DNA from 4 places in the Ensifer sp. YR511 genome. Region 1 is predicted to be linked to each of the others. Evidence: predicted binding sites of a transcription regulator. Region 1 holds the regulator's gene; each other region holds the start of a gene.

Region 1 (5,206 bases):
CCGAAATCGAGATAACGCGTGCCGTCTTCAGCGATCAGCCAGGCGCCCTCTCCTCGCTCGAAACGCAACGGCGCGCGCATGTAGGTATCGTAAAGCGGCGTGGTTGCAGTCATGCGAGGCTCTCCTTCACTCCAGATCGACATCGATCCCGCGCCTCACGCGGGCCGATAAAAATCAAAAATGCCGCCTTTCGGCGGCGCAGGCACTATTCCCATTTCGCGCTGCAATGTCAACAAAACCAAGCCTTGCAGCGCAACATGAAGGGTCGATTCCTGGCAGCAGAAAAATCGTCCGGGAGGGCTTGCAAAAATGCAACGCTGGCCGAGCAAGTTGGGGAAAACTACGAAATCGATTCGGCCTGATTCCCGGGACTCTTGCCACAGAGTCCAGCGGTCAGTACGTTAACATTCAATTACTAGACGCATGCGGCGGACCTAGTCACCAAAAGAGTTATCGCGTTTGCAACCCCGGGGTTTAGCCGGGGTGCGGTGAGGGATTCTGCCATCCCCAACGCTGAGAACGGAGAGTGCAGAAATGAACTGGACTGACGAGCGGGTGGAGAAACTGAAGAAGCTTTGGTCCGAGGGCCTGAGCGCAAGCCAGATCGCGGCGCAGCTCGGCGGCGTCAGCCGTAACGCTGTCATCGGCAAGGTTCACCGCCTGAGCCTGCCAGGTCGCGCCAAGGCCGGCGGCAGCACCACGACAGCAGCCCGTCCGAAGCGCCCGACTTCGGCACCGCGCGCACCGAACTACGCTTCGCGCGTTTCGACCCGCCCGGTTGCACGCGCGGCCGGCGCTGTCGTTCTCAAGGAAGAAATCGAAGTCGATCTCGTTGCCGAGCAGGATTTCAGCACCCGCACCGACGTTGTCGTGCCGATGTCGCGCCGCCTCGAGCTGACCCAGCTCACCGAGCGCACCTGCAAGTGGCCGATCGGCGACCCGCTGAAGGAAGAGTTTCACTTCTGCGGCAACGATTCCCCGGAAGCCTCGCCTTACTGCACCTTCCATGCGCGGCTGGCCTACCAGCCGTCGGGGGAGCGCCGCAGGGCCCGCTGAGAAGCTGGACGGCATCAATAAAAAAGGGGCCGATCGGCCCCTTTTTTTCTTGGCGACTTTCAGACCGCTCAGCTTTCGAGCGAATAGCCGGCGCCGCGAACGGTGCGGATGACGTCGGGCATGTTCGAGAAGTTCAGAGCCTTGCGCAGACGACCGACATGCACGTCGACGGTGCGCTCGTCGACATAGATGTCATGCCCCCAGACGCCATCCAGAAGCTGCGAGCGAGAGAAGACGCGGCCCGGCGAGGACATGAGGAACTCCAGAAGACGGAACTCGGTGGGGCCGAGGCGCACTTCGCGGCTGCGGCGATGAACGCGGTGGGTCTCGCGGTCGAGTTCGATGTCGCCGCAGCGAAGCAGCGTCGACAGCACCTCGGGCTTTGCCCGGCGCAGCATCGCCTTGACGCGCGCCATCAGCTCCGGCGTCGAGAAGGGCTTGACCACGTAGTCGTCGGCACCCGTCGCCAGACCCCGGACGCGCTCGCTTTCCTCGCCGCGCGCCGTCAGCATGATGATCGGCAGACGTTCGGTCTCCGGACGCTGGCGCAGCCGACGGCAAAGTTCAATGCCGGAAACACCGGGCAGCATCCAGTCGAGGATAAGCAGGTCGGGCAGCCGCTCCTGAAGCCGGATCTCCGCCTCGTCGCCCCGCAGGATCGTATCGACGTCGAAGCCCTCGGCTTCCAGATTGTAACGCAGCAGAACGCTCAGCGCCTCTTCGTCTTCGACTACGGCGATTTTTGGCAACATCAGGTAACGTCTCCTTACCGCGGGCGGCCTTTGGGCTCATCGGCCCGGCCGGCGCTCAGACACTCTAAATCTGGAGCACATCCGCCGTTTTCAAAGGCGGGGCGAAAACCGCATGCTTCAGATACAGGAATTCGGGGCCGCGACCGAAGCCGCGACCGGATCAGATTTCAAAGGGCATGCATGCTTACGGCGCGCTTGGCGCTCAGTCGTTGACCGAGCCCAGCGTCGACGTAGTGTCATCCTTCGGACGCTCACCTTCCGGCTGAGCACCCGTCGCCATGTAATAGATCGTCTCAGCGATATTGGTCGCGTGGTCGCCGATGCGCTCGATGTTCTTGGCGCAGAACAGAAGATGCGTGCAGGGCGTGATGTTGCGCGGATCTTCCATCATGTAGGTCAAGAGCTCGCGGAACAGCGAGGTGTAGATCGCGTCGATCTCCTCGTCACGCTCGCGGATGCTGTTGGCCTTTTCCGGCGAGCGCGAGGCGTAGACGTCGAGCACTTCCTTGAGCTGGACGAGAGCGAGCTCTGCCAGATGCTCGAGGCCACGGGCGAGCTTGCGCGGAATGCCGGAGCCGGCGACCGCGATCACGCGCTTGGCGGTGTTCTTGCCAAGGTCGCCGACGCGTTCCAGATCGGAGGCGATGCGGATCGACCCCATGATCTCACGCAGGTCGGCGGCGACCGGCTGACGCTTGGCGATCGTGACGATCGCCTTCTCACCGATCTGGCGCTCGGCGTCGTCGAGGACGGTGTCGTCCGAGATCACCTTCTGTGCGAGAGCCAGGTCGGAGTTGACCAGCGCGCGAACGGACTCGGCGACCATCTGTTCGGCGAGGCCGCCCATCTCCGAGATGCGGCGCGTCAGGTACTTCAGTTCTTCGTCATAGGCGGACATGATATGCATGGACATGATCGTCGATCCTTACGGGCGCTTTGCAGTTACTGTTGCAGCCTTATGCGGCCTCAGCCGAAGCGGCCCATGATGTAATCCTGGGTGCGCTGGTCATCCGGATTGGTGAACATCTTGTCGGTGTCGTTCTCCTCGACGAGATTGCCGAGGTGGAACATGGCGGTGCGCTGCGAAACGCGGGCGGCCTGCTGCATCGAGTGGGTCACGATGACGATCGTGAAGTTCGTGCGCAGCTCGTGGATGAGCTCTTCGACCTTGGCGGTCGCGATCGGATCGAGAGCCGAGCACGGCTCGTCCATGAGGATGACTTCCGGGCTGACGGCGACGGCACGCGCGATGCAGAGACGCTGCTGCTGACCACCGGAAAGGCCGGTGCCGGGCTCCTGCAGACGATCCTTTACCTCGTTCCACAGACCGGCCTTCTGCAGGCTGGTCTCGACCACCTCGTCAAAGTCGGCCTTGGTGCGGGCAAGTCCGTGAATCCGCGGGCCGTAGGCGACGTTGTCGTAGATCGACTTCGGGAACGGGTTCGGCTTCTGGAAGACCATGCCGACGCGGGCGCGCAGTTCGACGACGTCGATCGTCGGGTCGTAGATGTCGTCCTCGTCGAGCGTGATCTTGCCGGTGACGCGGCAGTTCTCGATCGTGTCGTTCATGCGGTTCAGCGTGCGCAGGAAGGTCGACTTGCCGCAACCCGAAGGACCGATCAGCGCCGTGACCGTGTTCTCGCGGATGTTGAGGTTGACGTCGAAAAGCGCACGCTTCTCGCCGTAATAGACCGACACATCCTTGCCGATCATCTTGTAGGGCACGGTGTTCATTTTCTGATCCAGAGCCTTCTCGACTGCTGCTTCTGACATGATGTTCATAGTAATTACCTCACTACCAGCGGCGCTCAAAGCGACGTCGCAACAGAATGGCTCCAAGGTTCATGACGACCAGGAAGATGAGAAGAATGATGATTGCGCCGGAGGTGCGCTCGACGAAGGCGCGCTCCGCCTCATTGGCCCACATGTAGATCTGCACCGGCAGTGCCGTCGACGGTTCCATCGGCGAACCGGGAAAATCGACGACGAAGGCGACCATGCCGATCAGGAGCAGCGGCGCGGTTTCACCAAGCGCGTGGGCAAGACCGATGATGGTGCCGGTCAGGATGCCCGGCATCGCCAGCGGCAGCACGTGGTGGAAGATGGTCTGCATCTTCGACGCACCGAGACCGAGGGCCGCCGAGCGGATCGACGGCGGGACCGCCTTCAACGCCGCACGGGTGGCGATGATGATCGTCGGCAGGGTCATCAACGTCAGCACGAAGCCGCCGACGACGGCTGCCGAGCGCGGCATGCCGGCGAAGTTGATGAAGACGGCGAGACCCAGGAGGCCGTAGACGATCGACGGAACGGCCGCGAGGTTGTTGATGTTGACCTCGATCAGGTCGGTCAGCCGGTTCTTCGGCGCAAACTCCTCGAGGTAGATCGAGGCGGCGACGCCGATCGGAAGCGACAGCACCAGCACGATCAGCATCATGTAGAGCGAGCCGAGGGCAGCGACGCCGACGCCTGCCGCTTCGGGACGACTGGAGGCGCCGAAGGTGAAGATGCCGGTGTTGAAGCTCTTCTTCAGGATGCCGGCGCTCGCCAGCTCGTTCATCCAGGTCACCTGCTGGTCCTTGACCTTGCGCTTGCCCTCATCGACCGAGAGATCGATCTGGCCCTTGAAGGCGGAGTCGATGTTGGCCTCGGCCAGCAGCGTGACAGGAACCGTCTTGCCGATGATCGACGGGTCGGCGGCGACCATGTCGCGCAATAGCGTGCGGGAGCTCGCGGAAACCATGTCGGTCGCCTGCTTGACCTGCGGCCGCTTGGTGGCGTCGATGCCGAGCTGCTTGACGAGCGCGTCGCGCACCAACAGCGGATAGTTGGCGGTCATCAGCACCTTGCCGTCGGTCGCGCGTTCGCCTTTGGGGTCGATGACCTTTTCGGTGAATTCGATCGGCAGCGTAATCGTCGTCTGCTGGAATGCGGTGTAGCCGTTGGAAAAGACGGTCCACAGCAGCAATGCCAGGAAGAAGAGACCGGTGCTGATCGCGGCCATGCCGTAGAAGCGGAACCGGCGTTCGGCAGCATAGCGACGCTTGATGCCGATATCGCGCTTGGCGGATGCGGGACGGGCGGAGATCCGGACGGTCGGGGAAGCGATGTCGGTCATTCGTACTGTTCCCGGTATTTGCGCACGATGTAGAGCGCGTAAATGTTGAGGCCGAGCGTGATGACGAAGAGCGTGATGCCCAGTGCAAAGGCCACCAGCGTCTGCGGCGAGGTGAACTCGAGGTCACCTGTCAGCTGGTTGACGATCTTAACGGTCACCGTCGTCATCGGCTCGAAGGGATTGATCTGCATGCGGGCCGCCACACCGGCTGCCAGCACCACGATCATGGTCTCGCCGACGGCGCGCGAGGCGGTGAGCAGCAGCGCGCCGACGATGCCCG
Region 2 (5,206 bases), on a different contig from region 1:
CTCAGCCTTGGCACACCCGTCGCCACGCTTCTTCCCGAGAGCGTGATCATGCCCGAGGACAAGCAGACGCCGATCACGCTCGGCGACCTCGCAACGCACATGTCCGGCCTGCCGCGATTGCCCAGCAATCTGGTGCCGGCCGACATGAGCAATCCCTATGCCGGCTACGACGCGGCGAAGCTCTATGCTTTCCTCTCCAGTCACAAGCCGCAGCGCCGCCCCGGCGTCGGGCATGAATACTCCAATCTCGGCGCCGGGCTTCTCGGCCACGCGATCGCCTTGAAGGCCGGGGTCTCCTATGAAGACCTCGTCGTCAGCCGTATCGCCGTTCCCCTCGGCATGAAGGACACGGCGATCACGCAGCAGCCCGACTGGGCCGAACGCCGGGCAACGGGCCACGATGCGGCCATGGAGCCGGTGAGCGATTGGGATCTCGACGCGCTGCAGGGTGCAGGCGCCCTGCGCTCGACCGTGGACGATCTCCTGCTTTTCCTTGAGGCGGCCATGGGAAAGACGGCATCGCCGCTCGCTCCCGCCTTCAGCACGCTGCTGTCGACCCGACAACCGCTCGGCAACGGCGATGGCGACCAGCAGGCGCTCGGCTGGGTCGTCTCGGGCAAGGGCGACGAGCAGTTCATCTGGCACAATGGGGGAACCGGCGGCTATAGATCCTTCGTCGGCTACCGTCCGTCGACGGGTGTCGGCGTGGTCGCCCTGTCGAATGCGTCGACCGACGTCGGCGTCGACGACATCGGCCGCCATCTGCTCAATCGCAACGCGCCGCTTGCGCCGCCGATCGTCAAGCGCACGGCCATAGTGATCGACCCGGCGCGCTATGATGCCTATGTCGGCACCTACAGGCTGGCGCCCGACTTCGAACTCACGATCTTTCGGGATGGCGATAGTCTGTTTGCCCAGGCGACCGGGCAGGACCGGCTCGAAATCCTTCCGGAGGCCGAGCACCGCTTCTTTACGAAGCTCATCGATGCCCAGATCAGCTTCACGCTCAAAGGCGACCGTGCCGAAAGCCTGACCTTGCACCAGGGTGGGCAGAGCAGCCCTGCGCCTCGGGTCTCGAAATGACGGGCGCCTCCCGCCTGCTTATGAGGGCGGGAGACGATTTCCAGATCGATCAGAACAGCAGATCGATGGTGAAGTAGGCGAGCGCCGAAATCGCCGCTGCGGCGGGCATGGTGATGAACCAGGCAATGACGATATTGCCGGCAAGCCCCCAGCGCACGGCCGAAACGCGACGCGCAGCACCAACGCCGATGATCGCTCCGGTGATGGTGTGCGTCGTCGAGACCGGGATGCCGAGCCAGGTGGCGGCAAAGAGCGTGATCGCTCCGCCGGTCTCGGCGCAGAAGCCCTGCATCGGATTGAGCCTGGTAATCTTCGAGCCCATGGTGTGGACGATGCGCCAACCGCCGAACAGCGTGCCGAGCGCGATCGCCGCCTGGCAGGTGATCACCACCCAGAACGGCACATAGAACTCCGAGCCGAGATAGCCTTGCGAGTAGAGCAGCACCGCGATGATGCCCATGGTCTTCTGCGCGTCGTTGCCGCCATGGCCGAGCGAATAGAGCGAGGCCGAGACGAACTGCATGACGCGGAAGGTGCGGTCGACGGCAAAGGGCGTCTGGCGCACGAAGATCCACGAAACGATCAGCACCAGCATGAGCGCCAGGAAAAAGCCGATCGCCGGCGACATGAAGATGGCGCCCACGGTCTTCAAAAGGCCGGTCCAGACGATCGAACTGAAACCGGTGCTCGCAAGACCGGCGCCGACGAGGCCGCCGATCAGCGCGTGCGACGAACTCGACGGGATGCCGAAGAGCCAGGTGACGATGTTCCAGACGATCGCGCCGATCAGCGCCGAGAAGATCACCAGCGGCGTGACGATGCCGGGATCGATGATGCCCTTGCCCAGCGTCTCGGCCACGTGCAGGCCGAAGAACAGGAAGGCGATGAAGTTGAAGAAGGCCGCCCACATGACGGCATATTGCGGCCGGAGCACCCGTGTCGAGACGATCGTCGCGATCGAGTTGGCTGCGTCGTGCAGACCGTTCAGGAAGTCGAAGAACAGCGCGATGCCGATCAGCCCGACGAGCAACGGAAAGGCGAGCGTCGCATCCATCAGACGTTCTCGATCACGATGCCGCTGATTTCATTGGCGACGTCCTCGAAGCGGTCGACGACCTTTTCGAGCTCGCCATAGATCTCGCTGCCGATGATGTAGGCCATCGGGTTGCTGGCGCCGTGGCGGCGGAACAGGTCCTTGAGGCCCTGTTCGTGCAGTTCGTCGGAACGGCCCTCGATGCGGGTGACCTCTTCGGCGATCGCGATCAGGCGGTCGTGATTGGCGCCGATCCTATCGAGCAGCGGAATGGCCTCGGCGATCAGGTGCGCGGCCTTGACGACCGTGGTGCCCATTTCGCGCATGCCGGGATCGAAGCTCTTCTGCTCGTAAAGGCGGATCGTCTTGACGGTCTTGTGCATCATGTCGATGGCATCATCCATCGACTGGATCAGATCCTTGATGTCGCCGCGGTCGAAGGGCGTGATAAAGGACCGGCGCACGGCCAGCAGCACCTCGGCGGTGATGTGGTCCGCCTCATCCTCGAGCGCGACGATCCGGTCGCAGTGTTTTTCCAGATCGTCGCCGCCAGCGAGAACCTTGTCGAGCGCATCGGCAGCACCGACGACGGTGCGCGAATGTTTTGCGAAGAGGTCGAAGAAGCGATCCTCGCGGGGAAGAAGTTTGCGGAACCAGGCCAGCATCACACGTATATCCATCTGTGGATTGTCATGCGGCTGTCATATTTCACTAGGTCCTTTATGAAAAGCACCGAATCAAAGGGGTTTGTCGCCTTTCCCCTGTCGATATCGGCCTATCTTGCACGATATGGCGACGCGTCCCATTTCGCCTTGCCTTGGCAGGCGCTTTCGTCCTAGCTGCGCCCAACGTCGAATCCGGACTGCCGATGCCAAACAAGGTCTTTCTCAACCGCCTGAAGCTTACGGAGTTCCGCAACTATGCGGCCCTCTCGCTTGAGCTCGATCAGCGCCATGTGGTGCTGACGGGGGAGAACGGCGCCGGCAAGACCAACCTCATGGAAGCCGTCTCTTTCCTTTCGCCCGGCCGCGGCCTCAGGCGCGCAGCCTATGCGGACGTGACCCGGGTCGGTGCCGGCGACGGGTTCTCGGTCTTTGCGGAAGTCGAGGGCATGGAGGGAACCGTCGAGATCGGCACCGGGACTGCCGGCGTCACGGAAGGGCAATCCCGGCGGCTGCGGCTGAATGGAACACCGGCAGCGACCGTCGACGAACTGACCGATCACCTGCGCGTTCTCTGGTTGACGCCATCGATGGACGGGCTCTTTACCGGGCCTTCGGCCGACCGGAGACGGTTTCTCGACCGGCTGGTGCTTTCGCTCGATCCGGAGCATGGCCGGCGCGCCAGCGAATTCGACCGGGCGATGCGCAGCCGCAACCGGCTGCTCGGCGAATTTCGCCCGGACCCGGCCTGGCTGACGGCGATCGAGCGCGAAATGGCAGGTCTCGGCGTCTCGATGGCGCTGGCACGGCAGGAAATGCTCGGTCTGTTGACGGCGCTCGTCGAGCGCACTGTCGACGAAAACGTCTTTCCGTCGGCACGCCTGGCGTTGTCGGGCTTTCTCGACGACGAGGGCCATCGTCCGGCCTATGATCTGGAAGAAGAATATCTGACGATGCTGCGTGATGGGCGTCCGCGCGACGCCGCGGCGGGACGCACGCTCGACGGGCCGCACCGGAGCGACCTGCTCGTGCGTCACCGCGAGAAGGACATGGAGGCAGCACGCTGCTCGACCGGGGAGCAGAAGGCGCTGCTCGTCGGCCTGGTGCTGGCGCATGCGCGCCTCGTCGGCGACATGACCGGCCACGCGCCGATCCTGCTGCTCGACGAGATCGCCGCCCATCTCGACGTCAACCGGCGCGCCGCTCTGTTCGATCTCGTCGACGGCCTTGGCGGCCAGGCCTTCATGACCGGGACGGACCAAGCGATGTTCAAGGCGCTGGGCGAACGCGGCCGCTTTCTGACGGTTTCGCACGGCAGTGTTACGGGATAAGCAGAGGTCACCGAGGAGGATTTTGCCATGACCGGTGAGGACAAGCTCGACCAATCGGAGATCACCCGCTACGCCCGCCATATCGTGCTGCCGGAGATCGGGGGTGCCGGGCAACAAAGGCTGAAGGCGGCCCGTGTGCTGGTGATCGGGGCCGGCGGGCTCGGCGCTCCAGTGCTCGTCTATCTTGCCGCCGCCGGCATCGGCCGGATCGGCATCGTCGACGACGATGCGGTCGCGCTTTCCAACCTGCAGCGGCAGATCATCCACCGCACTGAAGACATCGACCGCGCCAAGGTCGAGCGGGCCGCCGAGGCGATCACCGCCCTCAACCCGCATGTCGGCGTCGACGAACACAGGCTCAGGCTCAACCCCGACAATGCCGAGGCGCTTTTCCGGCAATATGACCTGGTGATCGACGGCTCGGACAATTTCGATACGCGCTATCTCGCCGCCGATACGGCGGCAGCGGTCGGCATTCCGCTGGTGACCGGCGCCGTCGGCCGCTTCGACGGATCGCTGACGGTGCTGATGCCCTACAGCGCCGGCGCCGATGGACGGCCGAACCCCTCCTATCGCGATCTCTTTCCCGAGCCGCCGCCGGCCGGTGTCGTGCCCTCCTGCGCGGAGGCCGGCATCGTCGGCGCGCTGACTGGCGTCATCGGCACCTTGCAGGCGATGGAGGCAATCAAGGTGATCGCCGGCTTCGGCGAACCGCTGGTCGGACGGCTGCTGATGTATGACGCGCTGACGGCACAGTTCAACACCATCCGCTATCGCCGCAGAGCATAGGCCGACCATGGTGCAGATCTTTCGCATCGACGAAGCATTCGACCGCTACGAGGAACTGCTGGCGCTGATCCTTGGCGCCTTCTCCTACATGGACGGGCGGATCGACCCGCCGTCGTCGGCGCATGCGTTGAACATCGAGTTGCTCCGGCAGAAGATCGTTGACGAGATCGCCTTCGGCGTCCGCGACGGCGAAAGGCTCGTCGGCTGCATCTTCTGCAAACCGGAGGACGATTGCCTCTATATCGGCAAGCTTGCCGTCGCGCCTGAGACGCAAGGAAAGGGTATCGGTCGGCTGCTGCTCGCCGAAG
Region 3 (5,206 bases), on a different contig from region 1:
ACGACCGGGATGCCTTCCTTGCGATGGACGCGAGCGATATCGGCGTGAAGGCCGACGCCGATGCGGCCGCGGTCATCGAGACCGACGGTACGCGCCGGCGTCGACGTCACCATGGCGATTGCCTTTGGCAGGTCGACGGCGTCGAGTTCGTCGGAGAGCACGAAGGGGGCGTGGATCAGACTGAAGGGCACATAGTCCGACGACAGCACGTCGAGCACGCCGCGCTCGGCGAGATCGCGGGCGGCGATGTTGCCGGAGTGCGACTTGCCGCGCACGATGTTCGGCGCGCCCATCAGAACGCTGAGGCCCGCGCGGTGCGACGCCTCGGCGGCCTCGAAGCTCGTCGGGAACTCCGCAAGCTTGATGCCGAAGCCGATCGATTCCTCGACGTGGTCGACGGTCGCGTCGTCATGGCTGGCGATCGTGATGCCGCGGGCCGCACAGGCCTCGGCGAGCGCGGTGCGGTGCGGACCGGCATACTTGGCCGACAACGCCTGCTGCCGCTCGACGAAGCGCGCGAATTCTTCGTCCGAGAAGCCGCGCTTGGCTTTGTAGTAGAGCGTGTACTGGTCCATCGTCTGGAACTGGCGCTGGCCCGGCGCATGGTCCATCAGCGAGACGAGCTTGACCTGCGGATCGTTCTGGAAGTCCTCGTAGTGATCGAGCACGTCGGACGTTGAAACTTCGCAGCGCAGGTGGATCAGGTGATCGGCGCGAAGGCGACCCTCTTCCTTGGCCTGGGCCAGCGCGTCGGCCATGCTGCGCATCTCGCCCTTCTGGAAGCCGCCATCCTCGTCGGAGCCGAGACGCAGGCAGTCGAAGACCGTGGTGATGCCGGAGGTGACCACCTGTGCGTCATGGGCCTGGATTGCCGCGATCTTCAGCCAGCGCACGCCCGGGCGCGGCGAGTAGTGGGCTTCGAGGTGGTCGGTGTGCAGCTCGATGAGGCCGGGGATCAGATAGTCGCCTTCAAAGTCCTCGCCGCTGGCAACCGTGCCCTCGGAAATGTCGGCAATCTTGCCGTCGCGGATCAGCACCGAACCATCGAGGATACTATCCTCGAGGACGATGCGGGCGTTGGTCAAAACCTGTTCTTTGCTCATCTCATGCGATCTTTCGTTGGGTGTCGCTGCCGAGCGGCAGCAGGGAGCGGACAGTAAAGGGTGCGCCGCGCTCCGGTTCGACGAAGAGCGCGACTGACGTGACGTGAAGTGGCTTGCCGATATGCTCGGCAAAGGTGGTTTCGAGCGCGGTACGCATCACGCCGCTGGTTTGCGTGGGCACCGGGCCAGTCAAGGTCAGGTGGAACTGGAACTCTTCGAAAACATAGGGATAGCCCCATTCTTTGAGGTAGCGCCTCTGGCGCTCCGGCAGGCTGTTTGGCTTGCGGCGGGCAAAGTCGGCGTCCGACAGCGGCGCGCGGAACGGGTCGAAGCGGTGAACGGCGTCTTCGGCCAAATCCAGCAGGTCGACGCAAGGCGCAGACGGCACGAGTGCGAAGAACGGGCCCAACTGGTGCAGCACGATTTCGGGGATCTCGAACGGGTCGAGGTCGGCGGCAAAGCACTCGAAAATACTTAGGAGCTCGTCTTCGTCCCGGCCTTCGGCAAGCTCGAAGGGAGCCTTCAGCGTACCGTGGAAACCGTAGCGCCGCGGGTCAGCCGTCAATGTGCGTTGCGTCTCTTCGTCAATCCCGGCGATCGTCGGAAGCGTGAGGTCCTCACCGGTAAAGGCGTCGCGCCCCAGCCAACGGGACGCGACCTGCGACAGCCGGTCGTCCGCCGGCGGCGCGAAATAGATGGCATAACGCACGGTCTTCACTTTCTTGTAGCGACCGGCCCGCCAGGGCGGCGGGTCGATTGTTTGCGGGGATGCGATGCGCAGCTAGCCGATTTCCATGACAACATCATGATGGCGGACACGCAAATGCTTGGCTGTCGTCAATGTGCCTTGCTGCCCATCAGGCGCGAACGGCACGCGTTCGAGATGCTGTCGAAAATAAAGACAACCAGCAAGATCAGAAGCACCATATAGGCGACATTTTCCCAATCGGAATTGGTACGCATCGCTTCCCAGAGTTTGAGGCCGATACCGCCGGCGCCGACGGCGCCGATGATCGTCGCCGAGCGAGTGTTCGATTCCCAGAAGTAGAGCGCCTGGCTGGCAAAAACCGGCAGCACCTGCGGAAGAACGCCAAAGCGCTGGACCGCGAGCGGGGCGGCACCCACCGACTTGACGCCCTCGCGCTGCTTGTCATCGATGTTTTCCAGCGCCTCGGAATAGAGTTTGCCGAGCGTACCGGTGTCGGTGAAGAAGATCGCGGAGATGCCGGCAAGCGGTCCGGGGCCGAAGGCGCGGGTGAAGAACAGTGCCCAGATGAACATGTCCACCGACCGCAGGAAGTCGAAGAAGCGCTTGACCACCTGGTTGGTCAGGAAGCTCGGCGTGATGTTGCGGGCGGCAAGGAAGCAGAGCGGGAAGGCGATCAGCGATGCAAAGAGCGTGCCGACAAAAGCCATGACGACCGTCTGCAACAGCTTCGTCCAGACGTCCAGATGCTGCCATTCGGCGTTATAGAGGATGTTGTTCCAGGCGAGCGAAAGGTTCGAGCGGGTCGGGTCGATCTGTTCGCCGGATGTGATGAGCGCGACGACCTCGCCATAGCTTTTGCCGAAGAAGGGCGAGTTGGTGTCGAACAGGAAGTTCGCCCAACCGAAGAAGCGGTTGCGGACGGAAACCTCGTCGCCTTCCACTTCAGCCCACCCGGTGGCGCCAAAGGCAAGCACGATTTTTTCGCCTGGCCGCTTCTGTGTCGCCCAGGCGGGCAATTGGCCCTGCGGCCTCACCGTGTCGGCGCCGTCGACGGTCATCACAAACGTGTCGCCGCCGTGGGTAGCCTTCACCAGACCATCGGCGATCTCGATTCTGGTCGAGCGGTCGTAGGTTACGACGACGCGCGTCAGCACGTCTTCCGTCCGGGTTTCGACACGGTTCTGCGTTTCGGCAGCGGCCGTGCCACCGAGCGCGGAGCCGGGCGCCATGAAGCTGAACGACGAGCTTGCCTTCGGCTTGACCGCCTGCGCGGTGGAGGCCGGTATCTCGACCTGGCGCGTCACCGTCTGCCTGTCGAGCTCCACCCAATCCGGATTGGGATTGGGCCCGAGCGGCGAATTGCGCTGATAGTTGAGACGCATCGTACGGTCGGGGGCGACGTGGATTTCCGGGCGTACCTCATAGGAAACCCAGTCGGCGAGGTAGGTGCCAGCGATGCCCCAATTGGCATTGCCGAGCACGTGGCCGATCGAGAAGAACCACCAGCTGAAGATGAGGTAGACGACGACGCCGCCGGCGATGGCTGCGGTGCGCACGCGGCTGGAGGTCGAGGATTTGAGGAGGTCGGGATGGCGGCTCGCGATCGCGTCCATTTCAATCGGGTTCAATCGTGTGGTCGTGGTCATGGTACGCACCTACTGGGCAAGCTGGAAGGCCTGCTCGCCAACGAGGCGGCGGCGAAGCCAGGCGGAAAACTGGTCGACGGCAAAAATGGTCGCAAACAGCAGGAGGACGATTGCAAGGGTCTTGGCCTGGTGTCCCTGGCCGATCGAAAGGCGCAGCAATTCGCCGATGCCGCCGCCACCGACGGCGCCGATGATCGTCGAGGCGCGCACGTTGATCTCGAGGCGCAGCAGGAAATAGCTGGTGAAATTGGGCAGCACCTGCGGCACCATGCCAAACCAGACGCGCTCGATCCAGTTGCCGCCGGCAGCCCGCAGGCCCTCGTCCGGCTTCATGTCGGCGTTTTCGACCACTTCATAAAAGAGCTTGCCGAGCGCGCCGATCGTGTGGATCGAGACCGCGGCGATCGCCGGAATGGGGCCGAGCGAGAGGATCGCGAGGAAGAAGCCGGCGATCACCACCTCCGGAAATGCCCGGAGAACTTCCATGATGCGGCGAACGATGCCGCGGATCCACGGATTGGGCATCAGGTTGCGCGCGGCAAAGAAGCAGAGCACAAAGCCGAAGGCCGTACCGATCACCGTCGAGAAGATCGCGATGTTCACGGTCTCCAGCATCTTGTGCACGTATTCGGGGATGTAGAAGCTTTCGGTCAGGTACAGCCGGCCCTCGGGGTAGTTGTACTTGAAGCTGCCATCGTCATAGGGCGAGGGCAGGTCGAACATGGCGCGGAAAATTTCTAGCCCGTCGCGCGGCGCGAGATCGCCGACGAAATCGAAGAAATGCGGCAAACGGTCGAAGAACTTGCCGGCATTGGAATCGTTGGCGAACCAGAGCGAGCCCGATAGCGCCAGGAGGAGAACGCCGAAGCCAAGCCAGGAATAGAGCCGGCGGCGGGAACTGAGTTCCTGCCAGTGACGCTCGATGACGGCGCCGTTGTCGCTCAGATGTCGCGGGAGCAGGGAAGTTGCCATGACCGTTCCGGCTTTCGCCGGCCTCTTGAGCATTTCCAGGTAAAGTGCGAAGCGGTTTTCCGCCCCGGAAATGCGTGAAAACAATGCGGCGAAGGATGCGAAAGCACCCCTTCAAACAGTGAAACGCTGGCCGTTTGGGCGGCCAGCGTTCCCGAGTGGTGCGGGTCTATCAGCCGCCGATCGTCGCCTTGCGGGCGTCGATGATCGGCTTGTAGAAGTCGGCGTTGACTTCGGTGTAGCCGGTGAAGTCACCGCCCTGGATGGCCGAGAAGCAGGCCGCGTCGGTCTTCGGCAGGTCCAGCATGAACTGCTTGAACTTCGCCTTCATGTCGTCGTTCATCGTGTTGCGCACGACGATCGGGCCGTTCGGGATCAGCGGCGACTTCCAGAGCTCGACCAGGTCGTTCATGTCGAGGATGCCCTTGTCGACCATCTTCTTCAGGTTGCCCGAGGTGTAGCCGTCCTTGAATTCGCCGACGCCCGAGCCGAAGGTCGTGCCGGCATCGAAGGTGCCCTTGACGACTTCGAGAACGAGGTTTTCGTGACCGCCGCCGAAGCCGGTTTCACCGAAGAATTCCTTGACCGGGGCGCCGATCGCTTCCGGGAGCGTGACGAGCGGGACGAGGTAGCCCGAGGTCGAGTCCGGGTCGGCGAAGCCGAGCTTCTTGCCCTTCAGGTCTTCGATCTTGGTGATGCCGGAATCCTTGCGGGCAACCATGATCGAGTGGTAGCCGGTCGAACCGTCGGTCTGAACGGTCGTCAGGATCGGCTCGACG
Region 4 (5,206 bases), on a different contig from region 1:
ATGATCAGGAAGGCATGCGGCAGGGTGAAGAAAACAGAGCCTATGACGATGCCGATCGGCCCGTAGATCGAATAGCCAAAAAGCCAATCCCTGAAGATGCCCTGATTGCCGAAGAGATAGACGAGTGCAATGCCCGGCAAGAGTGACGGCACCAGGATCGGGATCGTCAGGATGCCGCGGAAAAGCCCTTTGAGCGGCATGCAGCTGCGCGTCAGGCCGTAGGCAAGCGCAAAGGCGACCGAGATCGTGAACACCGTGCTGATCACCGCCATCAGCACGGAATTGTAGATCGACTGCGCAAGCGCCGGCGTCGAGAAATAGGTCGTGAAGTTCGTAAAACCCAGAGCGCGCGCGGGTCGCAGCACGACGCGCCGGAAGGTACCGGAATCATAGTCCCGCCACTCAGTCCCCTTTTCGAGGGTGGAGCCGACCAGGAAGGCGGCATCGTCGTTCGTGCCGCGAATACGGTAGTGAACGGGGCTGCGGAACTTGAAATCCGGGAAGAATTTTGTGGCCGTGAGCCGTCCGTCGGAACTGCTGGAAAGCTCGGCTTCCGTCACCGCCCCGAGTTCCCGGTTCAGGTCTTCGGCGGTGACGACCGGCCCCCAGTTCGCCCCCGTCTCGTCGCTCACCTGGAACTCGAAAGCCGAAAGCTCGAACCGGTAGGTCGACAGCGACTTCGACAGCATGACGAAGAGCGGCGCGCCAAGCGCGACGACCAGATATAGCCCGATGACCGCCATGAAGCCGAGCTTGATGCGGTCGTCTTTGGAGGATTCCTGGCGCAGCCGCTTGCCGATCAGGGGAAGGTGGGGTGCTTCCAGAACCATGTTCATCGTCCAGCCCCCCTCGGATAGAGCAGCAGGCGTTCGCGCGGGATCTCCACCTGGATGGCGCCGCCGGTTTCGATCCGGAGGCGTCTCACCGCGTTGACGGAGAAGTCGGCAACCAGCGTGCGCTCGCCGAGACGCGGGGCCGTCAGGCGCGTGCGCCAGAACATGCCGAGGAACTCCATCTCGCGCACCTCGGCATCGATCAGGTTCTGCGGTGTGGCCGGCCGGTCGCTGGCGTTGACGGCATGGGCATCGGCTCCGTGGGGAATGATGTCAACCGGGCGGACGACCGCCGTTGCCGCATGGCCGGCGGAAAAATCCTCCGTCGAACAGCAAAAGGCGGAGTGGCCGATCTCGACTTCGCCATCTCCAAGAACCCGGGCTTCGAACTGATTGGTCTCGCCGATGAAGTCGGCGACGAACAGCGTTTCGGGATGACGGTAGATTTCGGTCGGCGAGCCGACCTGCTCGATGACGCCGTGGTTCATGACGACGATCCGGTCGGCCATGGCGAGGGCCTCCTCCTGGTCGTGCGTCACCATGATGGTCGTCACACCGAGCTTTCTCTGCAGCGCCTTGATCTCATGGCGAAGGTGCACGCGAACCTTGGCGTCGAGTGCCGACAGCGGCTCGTCGAGCAACAATAGCCCCGGCGAGATGGCGATGGCGCGGGCAAGCGCGATGCGCTGTTGCTGGCCACCGGAAAGCTGGGCCGGATACTTCTTGCCGTGCGCCGAAAGGCCGACCGTTTCCAAGAGTTCGGCGACCCGGGATGCGACCCCCGCCTTCGATCGGCCGGTGTTTTCCAGGCCAAAGGCGATGTTCTGCTCGATCGTCAGATTGGGAAAGAGCGCATAAGACTGGAAGACGATGCCATAGTCGCGGCGGGAAGCCGGCAGCGTCGAGATATTGCGGCCGTCTTGCAGGATGGTGCCTTGCGTCTGCAGGTCGAGACCGGCGATGGCTCGCAGCAACGTCGTCTTGCCGCAGCCGGACGGGCCGAGAAAACAGACGAACTCGCCCCTGGCAATCGACAGCGAAATGTCGCGAAGCGCGACGAAATCGCCATAGGTCTTCCAGAGATCCGAGATCTGCAAGTAGGGGGCCGGCTCCGCGGCCGCGTCATCGGCGAAGTGCTGACGGCTGGTGGGCGTCGGTTCGATCGACAGGGCATGCCTCATCTGCAAGCTCCGCTGGCTTGAGGGATTTTCTTTCCGAGAAATGCGATCGGGCGCAGCGCAAAGGCGCTGCGCCCGGCCGATCAGGCTCAGCTCTTCGGTTCAGACTTGGCGTCGTAACGCTTCTGCCATTCCTTGAGGATGTCAGAGCGGTTGTTTGCGGCCCACTCGAAGTCGTTGACGATCATCCGGGAAGCGATGTCGTCGGGCAGGTGCTCGACCTGCTTGGCGACGCCCGGATAGGCAACGACGGCATAGCCGGCATTGTACATTTCGTTCGCTTCCTTGGTGACCGACCAGTCGACGAGCGTCTTTGCGGCTTCGAGGTTTGCCGTGCCAGCGATGATTGCGGTTGCCTCGGCCTCCCAGCCCGAACCCTCGGCGGGGAAGATGATGTCGATCGGTGCACCGGCACTCTTGGCCTTGGCGCCCGGAAACTCGAAGGACACGCCGATGACGGCTTCACCGGCGCCTGCCATCTTGCACGGCTTGGAGCCGGAATGGGTGTAGGCGGAGATGTTCTCGTGGAGCTTGTCCATGTAGTCCCAGGCCTTCTCCTCGCCCCACATCTGCATCCAGCCGGAGACGTCGAGGAAACCGGTGCCCGAGGATGCCGGGTTCGGCATCACCACGTGGCCCTTGTATTCGGGGTTCGTCAGGTCTTTCCAACTCGTCGGCGGCTTGAGGCCGAGCTTTTCGCCCTCGACCGTGTTGTAGCAAAGAGCCGCGACATAGGCGTCCATGCCGACCCAGCTCGGCGGCGTGTCCTTGTCGACGAATTTCGGGTCGAGCGTCTCGACGCCCTTGGGCTGGTAAGGTTCCAGCATGCCTTCGGTCTTCAAGAGAAGCAGCGAGGTTGCAGCGAGCCCCCAGACGACATCGGCCTGCGGATTGTCCTTTTCTGCAAGCAGCTTGGCGGTCATGACGCCTGTGGAATCGCGCACCCAGTTGATCTTGATGTCCGGGTGGGCCTTTTCGAAGGTCGCCTTGTAGCGGTCGAGGTCGACGGCTTCGACGGCGGTGTAGACGGTGAGCTGCGTTTCAGCGGCAGCGATGGCAGGAAGCACAGCGGAAACGGCGCCGGCAAGCACAAAGAGCATGCGTCTGTTCATGATTGAAGTTCTCCTCTGAGGTCCTGGTAAAACCGGGGAAGCGCGGCGGACAATCTTGTCGTTGCCCTGTTGTGATCGGCTTCGGGAAACATTCTGCGCAGCGGTTTCCTGTAAGTAAAATTTATTATTCTTATCGATTAGAAGAAAAAAACTATGGATGTTCTGCCGCAGAACTGGGCATGGAAACCGCGCTTGACCAAGGCGGCGGCAGGTTTCGATACGATTTCGCACAATCTGCCGGATGAAGGAGCAGATCTACGATTGCGCGTCGCGCAGAGCCCCGCGACGCTGCGGGAGCAAATAAAAAGGGAGCCGCCATGGCGGCTCCCAGAGGGGTGAATCAGCGGGGGAAACGCTTGAAATCACCATGGCAAGGAGAATGTCTTGACGTTGGTAAAGCTCTTCATCGCCTCGATGACGCCTTCCTTGTAGCCGTTGCCGGAATCCTTGATGCCGCCGAAGGGGCTCATCTCGATCCGGTAACCCGGCACTTCCCAGATGTTGACCGTGCCGACCTTCAGCCCGGCGATGTATTTCTGCATTCGCCGGAAGTCATTGGTGCAGACGCCGGAAGAAAGGCCGAAGGCGGTTGAGTTCGAGAGCGCGATCAGCGCGTCGTCATCATCGGGCGCGCGCACGATCGGTATGATCGGCGCGAAGGTTTCTTCCATCACCAGTTCGCTCGAATGCTTAACGCGGTCGACAACGATTGGCGGCAAGAGGGCGCCTTTACGGCCGGGATCGTAGAGGATCTCCGCCCCTTCTTCCGCTGCCCGGTGCACCCGCCGCTCGAAGACTTCCGCCGCCTTGGCATGGACGACCGTGCCAAGGTCCGTCGCCCGGTCCATCGGATCGCCGAACCTCAGCTTTTTCGCTCGCTCGAGCACCAGCGGCACGAAGCGGTCGGCAACGCTCTCCTGGCAGAGGATGCGTTTCACAGCGGTGCAACGCTGGCCGGAGTTCTTCGTCGCGCCGGCAACGGCCAGATCCGCGGCTCTTGCGAGATCGTCGTCCGACAGATCGTTGAGGATGATCAGCGGGTCGTTGCCGCCGAGCTCCAGGATCTGCCGCTTGTAGTGGGCGTGGGCCGCGATCAGCTTGCCGACTGGAACGCTGCCGGTAAAGGTGATGAGGTCGAAGTTCGGATTGGTGATCATCTCCATGCCAATATCGGCGGGCCAGCCGGTCACGACCGAGAGCATTTCCGGCGGCAGGCCGGCCTCATAGAGAATGTCGGCGAAGATAAGCGCCGTCATCGGCGTCAGTTCTGTCGGCTTGAGCACAACGCAATTGTTCGTCGCAACCGCCGGCGCGACCTTGTGTGCCACCATGTTGAGCGGATGGTTGAACGGCGTGATCGCCGAAATGGCGTTGAGCGGTTCGCGCGTGGTGAAGATCTTGCGCGCCTTGCCGTGTGGTGTGAGGTCGCAGGAGAAGATCTCGCCGTCGTCATGAATGCACATCTGGCCCGAGAGCGTCAGCACGTCGAAGGCGCGGCCGACCTCGTAGAGCGAGTCCTGCTTGGAGATCCCGAGCTCCAGCGTGATCAGATCAGAGATCTCCTCCTTGCGGGCAACGAGCAGGTCCGCAGCCTTGAGCAGGATGCGCTGACGCTCGTAACGCGTCAGCTTCGGCTGGTAGGCGGCCGCGATCTCGAAGGCCTTGCGCGCATGCTCGGCGCTGCCCGCAGGCACCGTGCCGATCACCGCATCGTTGAAAGGGTAGCGCACCTCGATGCGCCCTTCGGTATCGACTGTCTTGCCGGCGATCCGCATGGGCTCGTGGCGAATTGCAAATGCTGTTTCCACCTTGGTCATCGCTCCCTCCCTAGTGCGTTGTCTGGGCGGCTGCGACGAGCGCGTAGTAGAACGCATCGAAATTGCGCAACGACGCGGATGTCAGCAATTCGGGCAGTTTGCGGTTGGCGATGAAAGGCACCGCCTGTTCGGTCAGGCCGCCATGCGAGCGCAGCGGTTCGTTCAGCGCCGCCAGATCATGGCGATGTTCGCTGGTGCCGAGCGTCTTGTTTTCCGAGGAGATCAGCACGAGATCGCCGATCCGATCGTCGGGCAGCTCGAAGCGT

What was found. The regulator PhoB, encoded in region 1, activates phosphate uptake and scavenging genes when phosphate is short. The targets are predictions, from matches to a motif close to TGTCATNNANCTGTCAT.
Region 2: the regulator PhoB is predicted to act here: its motif matches at 2,805-2,821, upstream of BLU15_RS14765 (DUF47 domain-containing protein).
Region 3: the regulator PhoB is predicted to act here: its motif matches at 1,898-1,914, upstream of BLU15_RS13385 (DUF1045 domain-containing protein).
Region 4: the regulator PhoB is predicted to act here: its motif matches at 3,180-3,196, upstream of BLU15_RS27750 (putative 2-aminoethylphosphonate ABC transporter substrate-binding protein).

Annotation. Positions count from the first base shown of each region.
Region 1 covers NZ_FNGR01000003.1:391,744-396,949, forward strand. Annotated here, with positions in the region: gene BLU15_RS08990 (aspartate aminotransferase family protein) at 1-113, opposite strand, end outside; gene BLU15_RS08995 (GcrA family cell cycle regulator) at 535-1,056, shown strand; gene phoB (phosphate regulon transcriptional regulator PhoB) at 1,125-1,808, opposite strand; gene phoU (phosphate signaling complex protein PhoU) at 2,011-2,724, opposite strand; gene pstB (phosphate ABC transporter ATP-binding protein PstB) at 2,775-3,590, opposite strand; gene pstA (phosphate ABC transporter permease PstA) at 3,604-4,926, opposite strand; gene pstC (phosphate ABC transporter permease subunit PstC) at 4,923-5,206, opposite strand, start outside.
Region 2 covers NZ_FNGR01000007.1:50,599-55,804, reverse strand. Annotated here, with positions in the region: gene BLU15_RS14775 (serine hydrolase) at 1-1,083, shown strand, start outside; gene BLU15_RS14770 (inorganic phosphate transporter) at 1,133-2,137, opposite strand; gene BLU15_RS14765 (DUF47 domain-containing protein) at 2,137-2,781, opposite strand; gene recF (DNA replication/repair protein RecF) at 2,985-4,109, shown strand; gene BLU15_RS14755 (molybdopterin-synthase adenylyltransferase MoeB) at 4,137-4,898, shown strand; gene BLU15_RS14750 (GNAT family N-acetyltransferase) at 4,909-5,206, shown strand, end outside.
Region 3 covers NZ_FNGR01000006.1:75,873-81,078, reverse strand. Annotated here, with positions in the region: gene BLU15_RS13390 (alpha-D-ribose 1-methylphosphonate 5-triphosphate diphosphatase) at 1-1,103, opposite strand, end outside; gene BLU15_RS13385 (DUF1045 domain-containing protein) at 1,105-1,812, opposite strand; gene phnE (phosphonate ABC transporter, permease protein PhnE) at 1,941-3,458, opposite strand; gene phnE (phosphonate ABC transporter, permease protein PhnE) at 3,468-4,430, opposite strand; gene phnD (phosphonate ABC transporter substrate-binding protein) at 4,600-5,206, opposite strand, start outside.
Region 4 covers NZ_FNGR01000022.1:67,856-73,061, reverse strand. Annotated here, with positions in the region: gene BLU15_RS27760 (putative 2-aminoethylphosphonate ABC transporter permease subunit) at 1-830, opposite strand, end outside; gene BLU15_RS27755 (putative 2-aminoethylphosphonate ABC transporter ATP-binding protein) at 833-2,014, opposite strand; gene BLU15_RS27750 (putative 2-aminoethylphosphonate ABC transporter substrate-binding protein) at 2,101-3,123, opposite strand; gene phnY (phosphonoacetaldehyde dehydrogenase) at 3,486-4,940, opposite strand; gene phnA (phosphonoacetate hydrolase) at 4,951-5,206, opposite strand, start outside.